3 regions of the Streptomyces sp. NPDC048291 genome follow, and region 1 is predicted to be linked to each of the others. Evidence: predicted binding sites of a transcription regulator. Region 1 holds the regulator's gene; each other region holds the start of a gene.

Evidence for each region. The regulator HrcA, encoded in region 1, represses chaperone genes, less so after heat shock. The targets are predictions, from matches to a motif close to TTNGCACTCNGNNNNNCNGAGTGCNAA.
Region 2: the regulator HrcA is predicted to act here: its motif matches at 3,168-3,194, upstream of groES (co-chaperone GroES).
Region 3: the regulator HrcA is predicted to act here: its motif matches at 3,353-3,379, upstream of groL (chaperonin GroEL).

The regions. Positions count from the first base shown of each region.
Region 1 is NZ_JBICZC010000002.1:113,312-119,355, forward strand. It holds gene ACGF5O_RS04855 (16S rRNA (uracil(1498)-N(3))-methyltransferase) at 1-627, opposite strand, end outside; gene ACGF5O_RS04860 (nitronate monooxygenase) at 624-1,706, opposite strand; gene dnaJ (molecular chaperone DnaJ) at 2,002-3,138, opposite strand; gene hrcA (heat-inducible transcriptional repressor HrcA) at 3,139-4,155, opposite strand; gene ACGF5O_RS04875 (MBL fold metallo-hydrolase) at 4,328-5,050, shown strand; gene ACGF5O_RS04880 (DUF3097 domain-containing protein) at 5,085-5,900, shown strand.
Region 2 is NZ_JBICZC010000020.1:41,991-48,034, forward strand. It holds gene ACGF5O_RS43095 (cell wall-binding repeat-containing protein) at 1-86, shown strand, start outside; gene ACGF5O_RS43100 (methyltransferase domain-containing protein) at 64-1,257, opposite strand; gene ACGF5O_RS43105 (polysaccharide deacetylase family protein) at 1,348-2,235, shown strand; gene ACGF5O_RS43110 (polysaccharide deacetylase family protein) at 2,232-3,035, shown strand; gene groES (co-chaperone GroES) at 3,339-3,647, shown strand; gene groL (chaperonin GroEL) at 3,774-5,399, shown strand; gene ACGF5O_RS43125 (ester cyclase) at 5,486-6,044, opposite strand, start outside.
Region 3 is NZ_JBICZC010000007.1:190,064-196,107, forward strand. It holds gene ACGF5O_RS20365 (glucosyl-3-phosphoglycerate synthase) at 1-540, opposite strand, end outside; SAM riboswitch class I at 698-859, shown strand; gene thrC (threonine synthase) at 878-2,164, shown strand; gene ACGF5O_RS20375 (ubiquitin-like small modifier protein 1) at 2,208-2,483, shown strand; gene ACGF5O_RS20380 (cold-shock protein) at 2,952-3,158, shown strand; gene groL (chaperonin GroEL) at 3,542-5,164, shown strand; gene ACGF5O_RS20390 (tyrosine-protein phosphatase) at 5,374-6,044, shown strand, end outside.

The DNA of each region.
Region 1 (6,044 bases):
CTCGTCCCGGGCGAGGCCCCCTTCGGGCCCGACGACCAGCACGATGTCGCCGTCGGCGGGCAGTTCGGCCGCGGCGAGTGGTTCGCTGCCGTGCCCGAAGTCGGAGTGCAGGACGGCGGCGAGGTCGGCCCCGGCCAGGAGTGCCGCGACCTGCTTGGTCGTCGCCGCGTCCGCGACCTGCGGGAACCGCACCCGGCGGGACTGCTTGCCGGCCTCGCGGGCGGTGCCCCGCCACTTCGCCAGTGACTTGAGACCCCGCTCGCCCTTCCACTGGGTGATGCAGCGGGCGGCCTGCCAGGGCACGATCACGTCGACGCCGACCTCGGTCATGGTCTCCACGGCGACCTCGCCGCGGTCGCCCTTGGGGAGGGCCTGGACGACCGTGATCCGGGGAGCGGGCTCCGGCTCCTCGGAGACCGACGTCAGGCGGACGACCAGCCGGTCCTTGCCCTCGGCGGCGATCACGTCGCAGAGCGCGTAGCGGCCGGCGCCGTCGGTGAGGACGACCTCCTCGCCGGGCTGGAGCCGCTTCGCGGAGACCGCGTGCCGTCCCTCGGGCCCTTCCAGGACGTACTGCCCGGAGCCGTCCGCCGGGAACCGCTCGACGACGAACACGGGAGCGGTCATCGCCGGTCCCCCTCCGCCTTGGCCGACAACGCTGTCGACGCGGCGGCGAGTTCCGCCGCGAGGGTCTCCACCAGCTGCCCGGCGGGCAGCTCGCGGGCCATCCGGTGCCCCTGCCCGGCCCACAGGGCCATGCCCTGCGCGTCCCCGGCCTTGGCGGCGGCCTTGCGCAGCGGGGAGGTCAGGTGGTGGACCTCCGGGTAGGCGGCGGGCGCGTACGGGCCGTGCTCGCGCATGAACCGGTTGACCAGACCGCGGGCGGGCCGCCCGGAGAACGCCCGGGTCAGCGCGGTCCGCGTGAACAGCGGGTCGGTGAGCGCCCGCTTGTGCGGGGCGGCGGCGCCGGACTCCGGGGTGGCGAGGAAGGCGGTCCCCAGCTGCGCGGCGCTCGCCCCCGCGGCCAGGACGGCCGCGATCTGGCCGCCGTGCATGATCCCGCCCGCGGCGACGACCGGGATCCCCACGGTCTCGCGCACCTGGGCGACCAGCGACAGCAGCCCGATCCCGGACCCGTCGTTCTCCGGCACGTCCCGGTGGGTGCCCTGGTGTCCGCCGGCCTCCACGCCCTGGGCGATCACCGCGTCCGCCCCGGCCCGCTCGACGGCCCGGGCCTCCTCGACGGTGGTGGCGGTGACCAGCGTGAACGTCCCGGCCCGCCGCAGGGAGTCCAGCACCTCCCGGGCCGGCACGCCGAAGTGGAAGGAGACGGCGGCCACCGGGTCGTCCAGCAGCACGGCCAGCTTGGCCTCGTACCCGTCGTCCCGGCCGCTGTCCGGGTCACCGAGCTCGGTCTCGTACCAGGCGGCCTCACCGGCCAGCTGATGCGCGTAGACCTCCACGGCGCCCGACTCGGCGTGTTCGGGCTGCGGCATGAAGACGTTCACCCCGAAGGGCCGGCCGGTCAGCCCTCGCAGCTGCTTGATCTCCTGGTACATCCCGTCGGCGGTCTTGTACCCGGCGGCCAGGAACCCCAGCCCGCCCGCCTCGGACACGGCGGCGGCGAGCTGCGGGAGGGAGACCCCGCCTGCCATGGGGGCCTGCACGATCGGAAGAGGGAAGAGATCGGTCAGTGCGGAGGACATGACGGCATGTTGTCACGTCCTCCGAACAAGACCGAATCGGGCCGCCCCATTGGCACATGCCAGAAATCTCCCGGCACGAGCACCCCGACCACCCTGCCCACACCTCCCGCAGAACCGAGTCACGAGAGGCGACCGCACCCCTCTACGGACCGAGTCGCAAGGGGCGACCGCACCCCTCTGCCAACCGATTCGGGTGGTGGGTGGGCATAGGTCTTGGGGGTCCAGGGGGCGGAGCCCCCTGGCGGGGTCGAAGGGGCGGAGCCCCTTCACGGTGCGCCCTGCCCAGGGCACCCGGTCAACGCCCGTTGAACGCGTCCTTCAGCCGGCTGAACAGCCCTTGCTGACCCGGCTGGAACTGCCCCGTCGGCCGCTCCTCCCCCCGCAGCTTCGCCAACTCCCGCAGCAACCGCTCCTGCTCGGGATCCAGCTTCGTCGGCGTCGTCACCTCGACGTGCACGATCAGGTCACCCCGCCCGCCACCCCGCAGATGCGTGACCCCACGCCCGTGCAGCGGAATCGACTGCCCGGACTGGGTGCCCGGCCGGATGTCGACCTCCTCCAGCCCGTCCAGCGTCTCCAGCGGCACCTTCGTACCGAGCGACGCCGCCGTCATCGGGATCGTCACCGTGCAGTGCAGGTCGTCCCCGCGCCGCTGGAACGTGGAGTGCGGCAGCTCGTGGATCTCGACGTACAGGTCACCCGCGGGACCGCCGCCGGGCCCGACCTCGCCCTCACCGGCGAGCTGGATCCGCGTGCCGTTGTCGACACCGGCGGGGATCTTCACGGTCAGCGTCCGCCGCGACCGCACCCGCCCGTCGCCCGCGCACTCGGGGCACGGCGTCGGCACGACGGTCCCGAACCCCTGGCACTGCGGGCAGGGCCGCGAGGTCATGACCTGGCCCAGGAAGGACCGCGTCACCTGCGAGACCTCACCCCGGCCCCGGCACATGTCACACGTCTGGGCGGAGGTGCCCGGCGCCGCGCCCTCACCGTTGCAGGTGTTGCAGACGATCGCCGTGTCGACCTGGATGTCCTTGGTCGTACCGAAGGCCGCCTCGTCGAGCTCGACCTCGATCCGGATCATCGCGTCCTGGCCGCGCCGGGTACGAGACCGCGGCCCGCGCTGGGACGCCGTACCGAAGAACGCGTCCATGATGTCCGAGAAGTTCCCGAACCCGCCGGCCCCGAAGCCGCCCGCGCCCGCGCCGCCGCTCTGCGACAGCGGATCCCCGCCGAGGTCGTAGACCTGCTTCTTCTGCGGGTCGGAGAGCACCTCGTAGGCGGCGTTGATCTCCTTGAACCGCTCCTGGGTCTTCGGATCCGGGTTGACGTCCGGGTGCAGCTCGCGCGCGAGCCGACGGAACGCCTTCTTGATCTCTTCCTGCGACGCGTCGCGGCGCACGCCGAGAACGGCGTAGTAGTCCGTGGCCACTTACGACTCCGCCAGGATCTGTCCGACGTACCGTGCCACCGCTCGTACCGCTCCCATCGTTCCCGGGTAATCCATGCGGGTCGGTCCGACCACGCCGAGTTTGGCGACTGCCTCGCCGCCCGAACCGTAGCCGACCGACACCACGGACGTGGAGTTGAGTCCCTCGTAGGCGTTCTCGTGACCGATGCGTACGGTCATGCCCGAATCCCCCGCCTCGCCCATGAGCTTGAGGAGCACGACATGCTCCTCCAGAGCCTCCAGGACGGGCCGGATCATGAGGGGAAAGTCATGCCCGAAGCGGGTGAGATTGGCGGTACCGCCGATCATCAGCCGCTCCTCGTTCTCCTCGACGAGCGTCTCCAGCAGGGTGGAGAGCACCGCCGAGACCGCACCGCGGTCCTCGACCTCGAACGCCTCCGGCAGATCCTCCACCAGCCGGGGCACGTCCGAGAACCGGCGCCCCGCGACCCGGCTGTTCAGCCGCGCCCGCAGGTCCGCCAGAGACGTCTCCCCGAAGGGCGCAGGACAGTCGACCATCCGCTGCTCGACCCGCCCGGTGTCGGTGATCAGGACCAGCATCAGCCGGGCCGGGGCCATCGACAGCAGTTCCACGTGCCGCACGGTCGACCTGGTCAGCGACGGGTACTGCACGACCGCCACCTGCCGGGTCAGCTGCGCCAGCAGCCGCACGGTCCGCGCCACCACGTCGTCGAGGTCGACGGCGCCGTCGAGGAAGTTCTGGATGGCCCGCCGCTCGGGCGCGCTCATCGGTTTGACGCCGGCCAGCTTGTCGACGAACAGCCGGTACCCCTTGTCGGTGGGGATCCGCCCCGCGCTGGTGTGCGGCTGGGCGATGAACCCCTCGTCCTCCAGGGCGGCCATGTCGTTGCGCACGGTCGCCGGGGAGACCCCGAGGTTGTGCCGTTCGGTCAGCGCCTTCGACCCGACCGGTTCCTCGGTGCCGACGTAGTCCTGGACGATGGCGCGCAATACCTGAAGCCTGCGTTCACTCAGCATCCGGCGCCACACCTCCAGAAAGTCGTCCCCGCGGCCTTTCGGTCCCTTCGGGCCTTTCGTCTGGCACTCTGCGAACGCGAGTGCCAGCATCCCCGGCCCAGTGTACGGCCGTGGGGTACTGACTGGGCAAGGTCGGTCGGGACCCATGGCGTTCTACGGCTAGCGTCGCGGCATGACGGTGACTTGGGAAGAGCTGGGCTGGGAGCGGGTGGCCGAAGGGGTCGGCCGGTGCCGGCTGCCGGGCTGGGACTGCACGGCGGGTCTGGTCCTGGGCGCGGGCACGGCCCTGATGGTGGACGCCGGGTCGAGCCTGGCGGAGGGCGCACGGTTGCGTACGGAGGCGCAGGCCCTGGCCGGCCGCCGTGTGACCCATCTCGCGCTCACCCATCCCCACTTCGACCACGTCTTCGGCGCGGCCGCCTTCGCGGGCGCGGACCTGTACGCGGTGGCGGGCGCGGAGGCCGTCCTCGCGTACGGCCGCGAGGAGCTCCGTCTGGACGCGATCCGCAACGGCCTGCCGTCCCCGGAGGCCGAGGAGGCGACGGACACCCTTCCGCTCCCCCGCCACCCGGTCTCCGGCGAGTGGACCCTCGACCTGGGCGACGGCCGCCGGGCCCTGCTGGCCGCCGTCGGCCCCGGCCACACCTCCCACGACCTCGCGGTCCTGGTCCCCGGCGACCCGCCGGTGGTCTTCTGCGGCGACCTGGTGGAGGAGTCCGGCGCCCCGCAGGCAGGACCCGACGCCGTACCGTCGCGCTGGCCGGCCGCTCTCGACCGCCTCCTCGCGCTCGGCGGCGACCGCGCCCGGTACGTCCCCGGTCACGGAGCGGTGGTCGACGCGGCGTTCGTACGGGCCCAGCGTGACGCCCTGTCGGCCCGTTTCGGCGTGTCGTAGGCGCACCCGTTCGGCTTCTCCTATCGTCATCCGAATGCGCCAGTACTCCGCCGATCTGACCCCGCCGTGGAAGAAGCCGAAGCCGGTGCCCGAGGTGGCCGCCGAGCCCGGTCTGGTGGTCGAGGAGCCGGGCACCGGTTTCTGCGGCGCGGTGATCCGCTGCGAGGCGGGCACGGTCACCCTGGAGGACCGCTTCGGCAAGCACCGCGTCTTCCCGCTGGAGCCGGGCGGCTTCCTCCTGGAGGGCCGGACCGTCACCCTCGTCCGCCCCACGTCCGGAGGGCAGGTACGCCCCTCCCGCACCGCCTCCGGCTCGGTCGCAGTCCCCGGCGCACGCGCGCGTGTCGCCCGCGCGGGCCGCATCTACGTGGAGGGCCGCCACGACGCGGAACTGGTCGAGAAGGTCTGGGGCGACGACCTGCGCATCGAGGGCGTCGTCGTGGAGTACCTGGAGGGCGTCGACGACCTCCCCGCCATCGTCACCGAATTCGCCCCCGGCCCCGACGCCCGCCTGGGCGTCCTCGTCGACCACCTGCTCCCCGGCACCAAGGAGTGGCGCATCGCCCAGTCGGTGACGAGCGAGCACGCGCTCGTGGTCGGCCACCCGTACATCGACATCTGGGAGGCGGTGAAACCCTCGTCCCTGGGCATCGACGCGTGGCCACGCGTCCCGCACGGCCAGGACTGGAAGACGGGCGTCTGCCGGGCGCTGGGCTGGCCCTCGGAGAACACGGGCGCGGTATGGCAGGCCATCCTGGCTCGGGTGACCTCCTACAAGGACCTGGAGCCGGAGCTGCTCGGGCGGGTGGAGGAGCTGATCGACTTCGTCACGGGTAGCGGTGGGGCCTGACGCGAGGAAGGGTGCCGAACGTATCGGTGTCCAGCTCAAGGCCGAACAGCTCCAAGGGCACGGGTACGCCGAACTTGCTGATTCGCTGTACCTGACAGTCCGCGGCTGGACGAGTACCCGTGTACCTGATCATCGACCCGATCA
Region 2 (6,044 bases), on a different contig from region 1:
CCGCCGGGTCCGCCCCGGCCGCTGCCAGGTCCGCCGGGACGGCCGACCGGAACCCGAGCTCGCTCAGGACGGCCCGGCACCAGTAGCGGGCCGTGCGGGGGCGCCGACGAGCATGGTGGGCGCCCCCGCCACCCGGGTCAGGAACACGGTCGCCGCGTTCGGTCCCTGCGGCTTGACCTTCCTGCGCAGCTCCTCGGGCTCCACCGCCGACCCGCGCTTCTTCACGGTCAGGTTCCCGACCCCGCGCTCGCGCAGCAGCGCCTTCAGCTTCTTGACGTTGAAGGGGAGTTCGTCGGTGATCTCGTACGCCGTCGCGTACGCGGTGGGGGCGAGCGCGTCGGCCGTGACGTACGCGATCGTCGGGTCGATCAGGCCGCCGGCCAGCTCCTCGGCCGCCTCGGCGACCAGGTGGGCGCGGATGACGGCGCCGTCCGGCTCGTACAGGTAACGCCCGACCGGGCGGACGGCGGGGTCGGGCAGACCGCGGCCGAGCAGGGTGCGCGGGCCGGGCAGGAGGGTGGCGCGGACGGCTCCGGGGGCGCCGGTGCCGAACCAGAGGACGGCCTCCTTCACGTCCCCCGCGTCCGAGATCCACTCCGCCTCGGCCGCCGCCGGAACCGCCTCGTGCGGGATGCCGGGGGCGATCTTCAGCGCGGCCACCCGGGCCGCCGACGCAGCCCCGACCGCCCAGGACAGGGGCGGTGAGTAGGCCTCCGGGTCGAAGATGCGGCCCCGCCCGCCGCGCCGGGCCGGGTCGACGAAGACGGCGTCGTAACCGTCCGCGTCCACCTCCTGGACGTCCGCCTCCCGTACCTCGATCAGGCCGGCGAGCCCCAGCGCGTCGGCGTTCGCCCGCGCCGCGGCGGCCGTCACCGGATCCCGGTCCACGGCGAGGACGCGGATACCGGCCCGCGCGAGCGCGATCGCGTCGCCCCCGATCCCGCAGCACAGGTCGGCCACCGAGGTCACCCCGAGCGCCTTCAGCCGCTCCGCCCGGTACGCGGCGACACTCGCCCGCGTCGACTGCTCGACCCCGTTCGGCGTGAAGAACATGCGGTCCGCGTCCGCCTCCCCGAACTTCGCCGCCGCCCGCTGCCGCAGCCGGGCCTGGGCGAGTGCCGCCGACACCAGTTCGGCGGGGTGCTCGCGGCGCAGCCGGGTGGCCACGGCCAGCTCGTCGGCGGGCGCGGTGCCGCGCACCTCGTCGAGGAGGGCGTGGCCCTCGGGGGTGAGGAGGGGGGAGAGGAGGTCGTTCACCGGGTCATTGTCGGCCAGTCGGTGGATGGTTCGCCTCCGGCCGAGGTGTCTGCCCGGGTTCCGGGGAGAGGGCTGGAAGGATCCGAGGCCATGCGAGCAGTCGTACAAAATGACAAAAATAGGGCGGCTCGGGCCCTCGGTGCCCTCCTGGCCGTGGCCGCCGTCGTCTCCGGCTGCGCCGGACCGGGCGACGAGGCCGGGGTCCGTCCCGCCGCGGGCCAGCAGGCCCACCGGGGCGCCGCCGCCCCCGACGACCACGCCGCCCTGGTCGCCGCCGCCCGGCGCTGGAGGCTGGACGAGGTCCCGCTGCGGCCCCCGGCCCCGCCCAAGTACCGGCCGAGGATCACCGCTCGCGACGGCTTCGAGGTGGACGGCCAGGTGGAGGACGACCTGCCCCCGGTCTTCACCACGATCCCGACCAGGAAGAAGGTCGTCTTCCTCACCATCGACGACGGCGCCGAGAAGGACCCGGACTTCCTGCGGATGATGAGCGAGCTGCGGATCCCGTACACCGCGTTCCTCAGCAACTACCTGGTCAAGGACGACTACGGCTACTTCCGCCGGATGCAGGCCGAGGGCCACACCCTCAACAACCACACCCTCACCCACCCCTACATGCCCGGTCTGACCTACGACGAGCAGAAGCACGAGATCTGCGGCATGCAGGACATCATGAAGAGGCAGTTCGGCCGGGCGCCGACGGTCTTCCGGCCGCCCTACGGCAACTACGACGGCGACACCCTGCGCGCCGCCAAGGCCTGCGGCATCAAGTACGCGCCGATCTGGGACGAGGAGGTGTACGTCGACCACTGGGAGTACCGGGAGTGGGACCGCTCGCTGCACCCCGGTGACATCGTCCTCACGCACTTCCGGGGCCGGAACGAGTGGGACGGCACCATGGTCGACGACATGCGCCGCTTCCTGAACAAGGTCACCCGCGACGGCTACGCGGTGGCGCGCCTGGAGGACTACCTGTGAGCCGACCGGGGGCGACGGCCGCCGTCCTGGCCGCCGCCCTCGTCCTGGCCGCGTGCGCGCCCTCCGTCGACCCCATCGAACGGCTCGGCAGGAAGGCGGCCGACCGGGTGCACCCGCACGGCCCCTCCGGCGAGCCGGCGTACCGCCGCTGGGGCCTGACCGCGCCGCTTCCCGCGGCTCCCCGCCCGCCGCTCCACCCGCTGTCGTTCCGCACCGCCCGTCCCCCGGTCGTCGACCACGTCCCCACCTCCGACCGGGTGGTCTTCCTGACCTACGACGACGGCGCCGAGAAGGACCCCCGCTTCGTCGACATGGTCCGCGAACTGCGCCTGCCGGTGAGCATGTTCCTCACGGACAGCGTGGTCGGCCCCGGCTACGGCCACTTCGCCCGCCTCCAGTCGGTCGGCGCGAGCGTCCAGAACCACACCCTGGACCACCCGGCCATGCCCGGCCTGCCGTACGCCGGCCAGCGCGCCGAGATCTGCGGCCAGCAGGAGAAGCTGAAGTCCCGCTTCGGCATCCGCCCCCGCCTCTTCCGCCCGCCCTACGGCATCTACGACACCACCACCCTGCGCGCGGCGGCGGACTGCGGGGTCACCGCGGTGGTCCTGTGGCGCGCCTCGACGACCCCCGACGGCATCACCTACCGCACCGGCGAGAAACAACTCCGCCCCGGCGACATCATCCTCGTCGGCCCCGACGAGGCCCTCGGCCCACCCCTCAGAGACCGCACCGCCCGCCTCCTGCGCCGCGTACAGGCCAGCGGACTGACGGTGGGCCGCCTGGAGGACTACCTGTAGCGCCACGAATCCAGCCCGTCCGGCGTTTGAGGACGAGGCCGGAGGCCAAAGGGGGGTCTGGGGGCGCAGCCCCCGGGGACGGCCACCACAACCCAGGCCAACCCGGTTTTTTCGGCGCCGCGCCGCAGGCAATTGGCACTCCGCTTGACCGAGTGCTAATCGCGGTCATAGTCTCGGCTCTGGCACTCGGCAGATGAGAGTGCCAACAACGCGACGGGCAGGTCCGGCACCCGCGACGACGGATCCACCTGGTCGCCACCTCAGACAGTTAACCCCGTGATCTCCGAAGGGGGAGGTCGGATCGTGACGACCGCCAGCTCCAAGGTTGCCATCAAGCCGCTCGAGGACCGCATCGTGGTCCAGCCGCTCGACGCCGAGCAGACCACGGCCTCCGGCCTGGTCATCCCGGACACCGCGAAGGAGAAGCCCCAGGAGGGCGCCGTCCTCGCCGTGGGCCCGGGCCGTTTCGAGAACGGCGAGCGCCTGCCGCTCGACGTCCAGGTCGGCGACATCGTGCTCTACAGCAAGTACGGCGGCACCGAGGTGAAGTACAACGGCGACGAGTACCTCGTCCTCTCGGCTCGCGACGTGCTCGCGATCATCGAGAAGTAAGCCTGCGACTCACACCTCAAGCACTCCGCTTGAAGCTGCGCCCCTGGCCCCCGCGATCCTCCGAGAAGCCGGGCGCCAGGGGCGCAGTCTTGTTCACCCAAGAATTCCGAGAGGGCATCCGCTGCCATGGCGAAGATCCTGAAGTTCGACGAGGACGCCCGTCGCGCCCTTGAGCGCGGCGTCAACAAGCTTGCCGACACGGTGAAGGTGACGATCGGCCCCAAGGGCCGCAACGTCGTCATCGACAAGAAGTTCGGTGCTCCCACCATCACGAACGACGGCGTCACGATCGCCCGCGAGGTCGAGATCGAGGACCCGTACGAGAACCTCGGCGCGCAGCTGGTGAAGGAGGTGGCGACCAAGACCAACGACATCGCGGGTGACGGTACGACCACCGCCACCGTGCTGGCCCAGGCGCTCGTCCGCGAGGGCCTCAAGAACGTTGCCGCGGGCGCTTCCCCGGCCTCCCTGAAGAAGGGCATCGACGCCGCGGTCGCCGCCGTCTCCGAGGACCTGCTCGCGTCGGCCCGCCCGATCGAGGAGAAGTCCGACATCGCCGCCGTCGCCGCGCTGTCCGCCCAGGACACGCAGGTCGGCGAGCTCATCGCCGAGGCGATGGACAAGGTCGGCAAGGACGGTGTCATCACCGTCGAGGAGTCCAACACCTTCGGTCTGGAGCTGGACTTCACCGAGGGCATGGCCTTCGACAAGGGCTACCTGTCGCCGTACTTCGTGACGGACCAGGAGCGCATGGAAGCCGTCCTGGAGGACCCCTACATCCTCATCAACCAGGGCAAGGTCTCCTCCATCGCGGACCTGCTGCCGCTGCTGGAGAAGATCATCCAGGGCAACGCCTCGAAGCCGCTGCTGATCATCGCCGAGGACGTCGACGGCGAGGCGCTGTCGACCCTGGTCGTCAACAAGATCCGCGGCACCTTCAACGCGGTCGCGGTCAAGGCCCCCGGCTTCGGCGACCGCCGCAAGGCGATGCTGGAGGACCTGGCGATCCTCACCGGCGCCACGGTCGTCTCCGAGGAGGTCGGCCTCAAGCTCGACCAGGTCGGCCTGGACGTGCTGGGCTCCGCCCGCCGCGTCACCGTCACCAAGGACGACACCACGGTCGTCGACGGCGCCGGTGACTCCGGTGCGGTCACCGGCCGCGTCGCCCAGATCAAGGCCGAGATCGAGAACACCGACTCCGACTGGGACCGCGAGAAGCTCCAGGAGCGCCTCGCGAAGCTGGCCGGCGGCGTGTGCGTGATCAAGGTCGGCGCCGCCACCGAGGTGGAGCTGAAGGAGAAGAAGCACCGTCTGGAGGACGCCATCTCCGCGACCCGCGCCGCGGTCGAGGAGGGCATCGTCTCCGGTGGTGGCTCCGCGCTCGTCCACGCCGCGAAGGTCCTGGAGGACGGCCTCGGCAAGACCGGCGACGAGGCGACCGGTGTCGCCGTCGTCCGCCGCGCCGTCGTCGAGCCGCTGCGCTGGATCGCCGAGAACGCCGGCCTGGAGGGCTACGTCATCACCTCCAAGGTCGCCGAGCTGGAGAAGGGCCAGGGCTTCAACGCCGCCACCGGCGAGTACGGCGACCTGGTCAAGGCCGGCGTCATCGACCCGGTCAAGGTCACCCGCTCCGCCCTGGAGAACGCCGCCTCCATCGCCTCCCTGCTCCTGACGACCGAGACCCTGGTCGTCGAGAAGAAGGAAGAGGAAGAGGCCGCCGCCGCGGGCCACTCGCACGGGCACGCGCACTAGCACCGCCCCGGCGTCGCACGAAGCCCCCGTCCCCGGTCGTCCGCCGGGTACGGGGGCTTCGCCCCTCGCGGGCTTTCACTGTGGTCTCAGTTCTCCAGCGCGTCCAGTGCACCGAGCTGGCCCATCAGCCCGAGCCGGTCGTACTCCCACCAGCCCTCGGCGATCTTCCCGGCGGCGTCGAAGCGGTGGATCGTCGTCCCGGTCGTCCTGACCAGCCCCCGGGTGTTCGGCAGCCCCAGGAACTCCGCCTTCTGCCGCCCCTTCCAGATCCACCGGGTGCACACCCGGTCGTCCTGGGTGAACTGGTCCTCGACATGGAACGTGAAGTCGAAGGCGCCCCGCCACATCTCGATCTCGCGCCGTACCGCGTCCATGCCGATGGTGGCCTGTTCGTTGCCCGGATCGTGGTCGTGACAGTCCTCCGCGAGCAGCCCGTCCAGCGGAGCCAGCGGACCGGCCGCGCCGATCGTCTCGAAGAACCGCCGCACGGTACCGGCGTACAACCGCTCGTCGCGCACCACGTCCAGATCGGTGAACGTCGGCGTCCCGTCGCAGAGCGCCAGCAGGTCGTGGAAGACCTCGTCGGTCTCCGGGAGCGTCGAGTTCCGCATCGCCTCCTCGTACGACGGGAACTCCACGATCTCC
Region 3 (6,044 bases), on a different contig from region 1:
CAGCGGGCGGGCCATCAGCTCGGTGACCCGGCCGCCCTGTCCGGCGGCGCCGCCGAGCGGGCGGTCGTACATCGCCTTGACCAGGTCCACGTCCGGGTCGGTGAGGAGCGGGCCGACGATGCCGGTGACGAAGTCGGAGGAGAAGTCGCGCAGGTCGGCGTCGATGAAGCAGACGACGTCACCCGACGTGACGAGCAGCGAGCGCCAGAGGACCTCGCCCTTGCCGGGGACGGCGGGAATGCGGGGCAGGATCGCGTCGCGGTGCACGACGCGGGCGCCGGCCGCCGCGGCGACGGCCGCCGTGCGGTCGGTGGAGCCGGAGTCGACGACGACGATCTCGTCGACGAGCGGCACCTGCTGCATGAGGTCGTGGCGGATGATCGCGACGATGTCGCCGACGGTCTCCTCCTCGTTGAGCGCGGGCAGCACGACGCTGACCGTCTGCCCGGAGGACCGTTTGGCGGCCATGACCCGGTGCAGCGGACGATCGGTTACGGACCAGGAGCGGGTGGCCAGCCAGCGCTCGACTTCTTCCAGCACGGTCAGCGGCTCCTCACTGTCACGGCCACACGGGGACGTGTGATCCATCTCGCGGTTCGGACGACTCTCTCAACTGTCCTGGCCTTCGGTTACAGTCTTGAACAACGCCGATGACCATCGCATGTCCTGGGGTCACCCGGCGTTGACAACCGCATACCGCTCATCCAGAGGGGCAGAGGGAAACGGCCCGTTGAAGCCCCGGCAACCCTCCAGTCGGTTCTCGTAGATCGCCGATCAGTGTCGATCGCTCGCGAGGCTCCCGGCTAGGGAAGGTGCCAAATCCGTCTCACGGCGAGATGCGTCGTGAGGAAGATGAGGAGAAAGGGCCTCGCCTCACATGGCTGCGCAGACTGTTGCACCCACCACCGACTCTACGACCGTCGACCTCGGTCCCGCCGCTGCCCTGAGCTGCCGCGAGTGCGGTCACCGGGTGCCACTCGGCCCGGTTTTCGCCTGCGAGGAGTGTTTCGGCCCGCTGGAGATCGCGTACGACTTCTCGGCCTACGACACCGAGGAACTCCGCAAGACGATCGAAGCGGGTCCCGCGAACATCTGGCGCTACGCGCCGCTGCTGCCCGTCCCCGCGGACGTGGCGACCAAGCCGAACATCAACCCCGGCTGGACCAAGCTCGTCCAGGCCGACAACCTGGCGCGCGAGCTGGGGGTCACCGGCGGGCTGTACGTGAAGGACGACTCCGGCAACCCGACGCACTCCTTCAAGGACCGCGTCGTCGCCCAGGCCGTCGAGGCCGCCCGCGCCTTCGGCTACACCACCCTCTCCTGCTCCTCCACCGGCAACCTGGCCGGCGCGGTCGGTGCCGCCGCCGCCCGGGCCGGCTTCCGCTCCTGCGTCTTCATCCCGCACGACCTGGAGCAGGGCAAGGTCGTCATGGCCGCGATCTACGGCGGCGAGCTCGTCGGCATCGAGGGCAACTACGACGACGTGAACCGTTTCTGCTCCGAGCTGATCGGCGACCCGGCCGGCGAGGGCTGGGGCTTCGTCAACGTCAACCTGCGGCCGTACTACGCGGAGGGCTCCAAGACCCTGGCGTACGAGATCTGCGAGCAGCTCGGCTGGCGGATCCCGGACCAGCTGGTCATCCCGATCGCCTCCGGCTCGCAGCTCACGAAGATCGACAAGGGTCTGCAGGAGCTGATCAAGCTCGGTCTCGTCGAGGACAGGCCGTACAAGATCTTCGGCGCCCAGGCCGAGGGGTGCTCGCCGGTGTCGGTGGCCTACAAGGAGGGCCACGACGTGGTCCGCCCGCAGAAGCCGAACACCATCGCCAAGTCGCTGGCCATCGGCAACCCGGCCGACGGGCCGTACGTCCTCGACATCGCGCGGCGCACCGGCGGTGCGGTGGAGGACGTCACCGACGAGCAGGTCGTCGACGCCATCAAGCTGCTCGCGCGGACCGAGGGAATCTTCGCGGAAACCGCCGGCGGAGTGACGGTTGGAGTCACCAAAAAGCTCATTGAGAATGGGTTGATTGATCCGGCAAAGTCGGTCGTTGTACTCAACACCGGTGATGGACTGAAGACGCTGGACGCGGTGGCGGGGACCGGACTCACCGCGACCATTCGCCCGAATCTGGAGTCTTTCCGCGAAGCCGGGCTCGCCTGAGTCCCCCGAGAAATAGGGCGTTGCCCAGACCGGAGGTAAAAACGTGAGCGTCACCGTTCGCATCCCCACCATCCTGCGCACCTACACCGGTGGTCAGGCCGAAGTCGCCGCCGAAGGGGCCACCCTCGGCGAGGTCATCTCGGACCTGGAGAAGAAGCACACCGGGATCTCCGCGCGCGTTCTCGACGACCAGGGCAAGCTGCGCCGGTTCGTCAACGTGTACGTCAACGACGACGACGTGCGGTTCGAGCAGGGCCTGGAGACCGCCACCCCGGACGGCGCCGGCGTCTCCATCATCCCGGCCGTCGCCGGCGGCTGACCTGCTGACCTGCTTGACAGGCTGATCGAATGACCGAACATTACCTTCGGTAACGCCGATCACCGACTGTTCATCTGATTGCCCCCTCCGTGAGAGAAGCGGAGGGGGCAATTCTGTGTGGTTGAGCGCGGTAGAGTTGGGGAACACGGTCCCGATCTCCAGGTCGGGAGCCCCGTATTCGATACCGCGAGCCCGACAAGAAGTAGCCAAAGTGCGCGGGTTATATGCGGCTTTTGTGACCTTTACGGGGCCCGACTTGCCCTGAATTCGGCCGAATTCTTGCTACATTCCGGACCCCTTCCGTCCAGAATTCTCGTCCGATTGACCTGTTGCAGACGGCAGTTGGACAGATACATTCAGCCGCGGTCGACGCGTTCCGGCGCACGCCCCCAACCAATGGGGGGTGAGGTCTGACCCGGATCCGCGAAGTGTGGATCTGTGCAAGGGCCAGTAATAGGGGAGTTAGGCATGGCTCAGGGCACCGTCAAGTGGTTCAACGCGGAGAAGGGGTACGGCTTCATCGCGGTCGACGGTGGTGCGGATGTTTTCGTCCACTACAGCGCGATTCAGATGGACGGCTACCGCACCCTGGAGGAAGGTCAGCGAGTCGATTTCGAGATCTCGCAGGGCCAGAAGGGGCCGCAGGCGGACATGGTCCGGCTGGCGACCAGCTGAAGCACGCGCCGACTGACAGCGACGTTCTTCTGTACTTGTCCGAAGGGCTCGTGCCTCCCGGGGCACGGGCCCTTCGGCATGCCCGGGCACGCCCCGCGCGGGCCGGACTCAGGGGGCCCGATCCCCGGGAGGCGCTTGCGCCCGCCCGTCACCCGACCACCACCCCTCAACGAGCACTCGCTTCGCGAGCGCGCCTTGCACTCTCGATGGGCGAGTGCTAATCATTGGCGTTAGCACTCTGAAGGTGAGAGTGACAACGAAGGACCGGGTCGGTGAGGCCCGCAGGCCGGGTGGGGCAAGAAACCCACGGGTCGGCGAGCCGTCCGTCGCGGGCGCGGGCGCGGTCCGAAGACTCACCCCCAGTCCTGGAGGGACCACTTCACATGGCCAAGATCATCGCGTTCGACGAGGAGGCGCGGCGCGGCCTTGAGCGCGGTATGAACCAGCTCGCCGACGCCGTCAAGGTCACCCTCGGCCCCAAGGGTCGCAACGTCGTCCTTGAGAAGAAGTGGGGCGCCCCCACGATCACCAACGATGGTGTGTCCATCGCCAAGGAGATCGAGCTGGAGGACCCGTACGAGAAGATCGGCGCCGAGCTGGTCAAGGAAGTCGCCAAGAAGACGGACGACGTCGCCGGTGACGGTACGACCACCGCGACCGTGCTCGCCCAGGCCCTGGTCCGCGAGGGCCTGCGCAACGTGGCCGCCGGTGCCAACCCGATGGCCCTGAAGCGCGGTATCGAGAAGGCCGTCGAGGCGGTCTCCGGTGCCCTGCTCGAGCAGGCCAAGGACGTCGAGACCAAGGAGCAGATCGCCTCCACGGCCTCCATCTCCGCCGCCGACACCCAGATCGGCGAGCTCATCGCCGAGGCCATGGACAAGGTCGGCAAGGAAGGCGTCATCACCGTCGAGGAGTCCCAGACCTTCGGTCTGGAGCTGGAGCTCACCGAGGGTATGCGCTTCGACAAGGGCTACATCTCGGCGTACTTCGCCACCGACATGGAGCGTATGGAGGCGTCCCTCGACGACCCGTACATCCTGATCGCCAACTCGAAGATCGGCTCCGTCAAGGACCTGCTCCCGCTCCTGGAGAAGGTCATGCAGTCGGGCAAGCCGCTGCTGATCATCGCCGAGGACGTCGAGGGCGAGGCCCTGTCGACCCTGGTCGTCAACAAGATCCGCGGCACCTTCAAGTCCGTCGCCGTCAAGGCCCCGGGCTTCGGCGACCGCCGCAAGGCGATGCTGAACGACATCGCCATCCTCACCGGTGGCGAGGTCATCTCCGAGGAGGTCGGTCTCAAGCTGGAGAACACGACCCTCGACCTGCTGGGCCGCGCCCGCAAGGTGGTCATCACCAAGGACGAGACCACCATCGTCGACGGCGCCGGCTCCACCGAGCAGGTCCAGGGCCGGGTCAACCAGATCCGCGCCGAGATCGAGCAGTCCGACTCGGACTACGACCGCGAGAAGCTCCAGGAGCGCCTGGCGAAGCTCGCCGGTGGCGTCGCCGTCATCAAGGCCGGTGCCGCGACCGAGGTCGAGCTCAAGGAGCGCAAGCACCGCATCGAGGACGCCGTTCGCAACGCGAAGGCGGCCGTCGAGGAGGGCATCGTCGCCGGTGGTGGCGTGGCCCTGCTCCAGGCCTCCCAGGTCTTCGAGAAGCTGGAGCTCGAGGGTGACGAGGCGACCGGCGCCAACGCCGTGAAGCTCGCCCTGGAGGCCCCGCTCAAGCAGATCGCCGTCAACGGTGGTCTCGAGGGTGGCGTCGTCGTCGAGAAGGTCCGCAACCTCCAGGTCGGCCACGGCCTGAACGCCGCGACCGGCGAGTACGTCGACATGATCGCCGAGGGCATCATCGACCCGGCGAAGGTGACCCGCTCTGCCCTGCAGAACGCCGCCTCCATCGCCGCGCTGTTCCTCACCACCGAGGCCGTCATCGCCGACAAGCCGGAGAAGGCCGCCGCGGCCGCTCCGGGCGGCATGCCGGGCGGTGACATGGACTTCTGAGCCTGACGGCTCGGACGTTCCGACGCAGCACCGAGGGCGGCACTCCCTGTTCGACAGGGGGTGCCGCCCTTCGGCGTCTCCGCTGCCGGGCTGCGGGGCTGCCGGGCTGCCGGAGGCGGCGGGGCATGGCACAAACTGCCATCTCTGCACATTCAGTCAGTCATCTGCCGTTCACGCGACCGTCGGTAAGTGCACACAGCATCCGTTTCATGAACAACACCAGACTCGCCGCCGTCGTCCTCGCCCTCGGCGCCGCCTCCGTCACGCTCACCGCGCCCGCGGCCTCCGCCGCGCCGGCCGCGCACGCGCCGCACTCCTCGCGCATCCCCTTCACCGCGGCCACCGTGACCGCGAACGACGACGGCTCCTACCGGCTCGTCTGGAAGGCGCCCGGCGTCCGCTCGGTGACCGTCCGTGCGCACGGCCGGGTCGTCGCGCGCGGCGGCGCCACCGGCGACGTGACCGTGCGGGGGCTGCCCGCCGCCGACCGCCAGTGGTTCGACTTCGTCCCCGGGCGCGGCGGCTCCCTGCACCTCGCCGACCGGCTGGTCAAGCTCGACGGCACGGTCAACTTCCGCGACGCGGGCGGCTACCGCACCGCCGACGGCCACTGGGTGAAGATGGGCGAGATCTACCGCTCCGACGCCCTGGACAAGCTCACCGCGGCCGACGTCGCCAAGCTCCGGCGCCTCGGCATCCGCGCCGACTACGACCTGCGGACCGCCTCCGAGCGCGCCTCCGCACCCGACGTCGTACCGTCCGGCGTGACGTACCACGTCGCCGACGTGCTGGCCGGCTCCACCATGACCAGCACCATGCCGACGACCGAGGAGGCCGCCGTCCGGATGATGGTGGACGGCGAGAAGTTCATGGTCGGCGG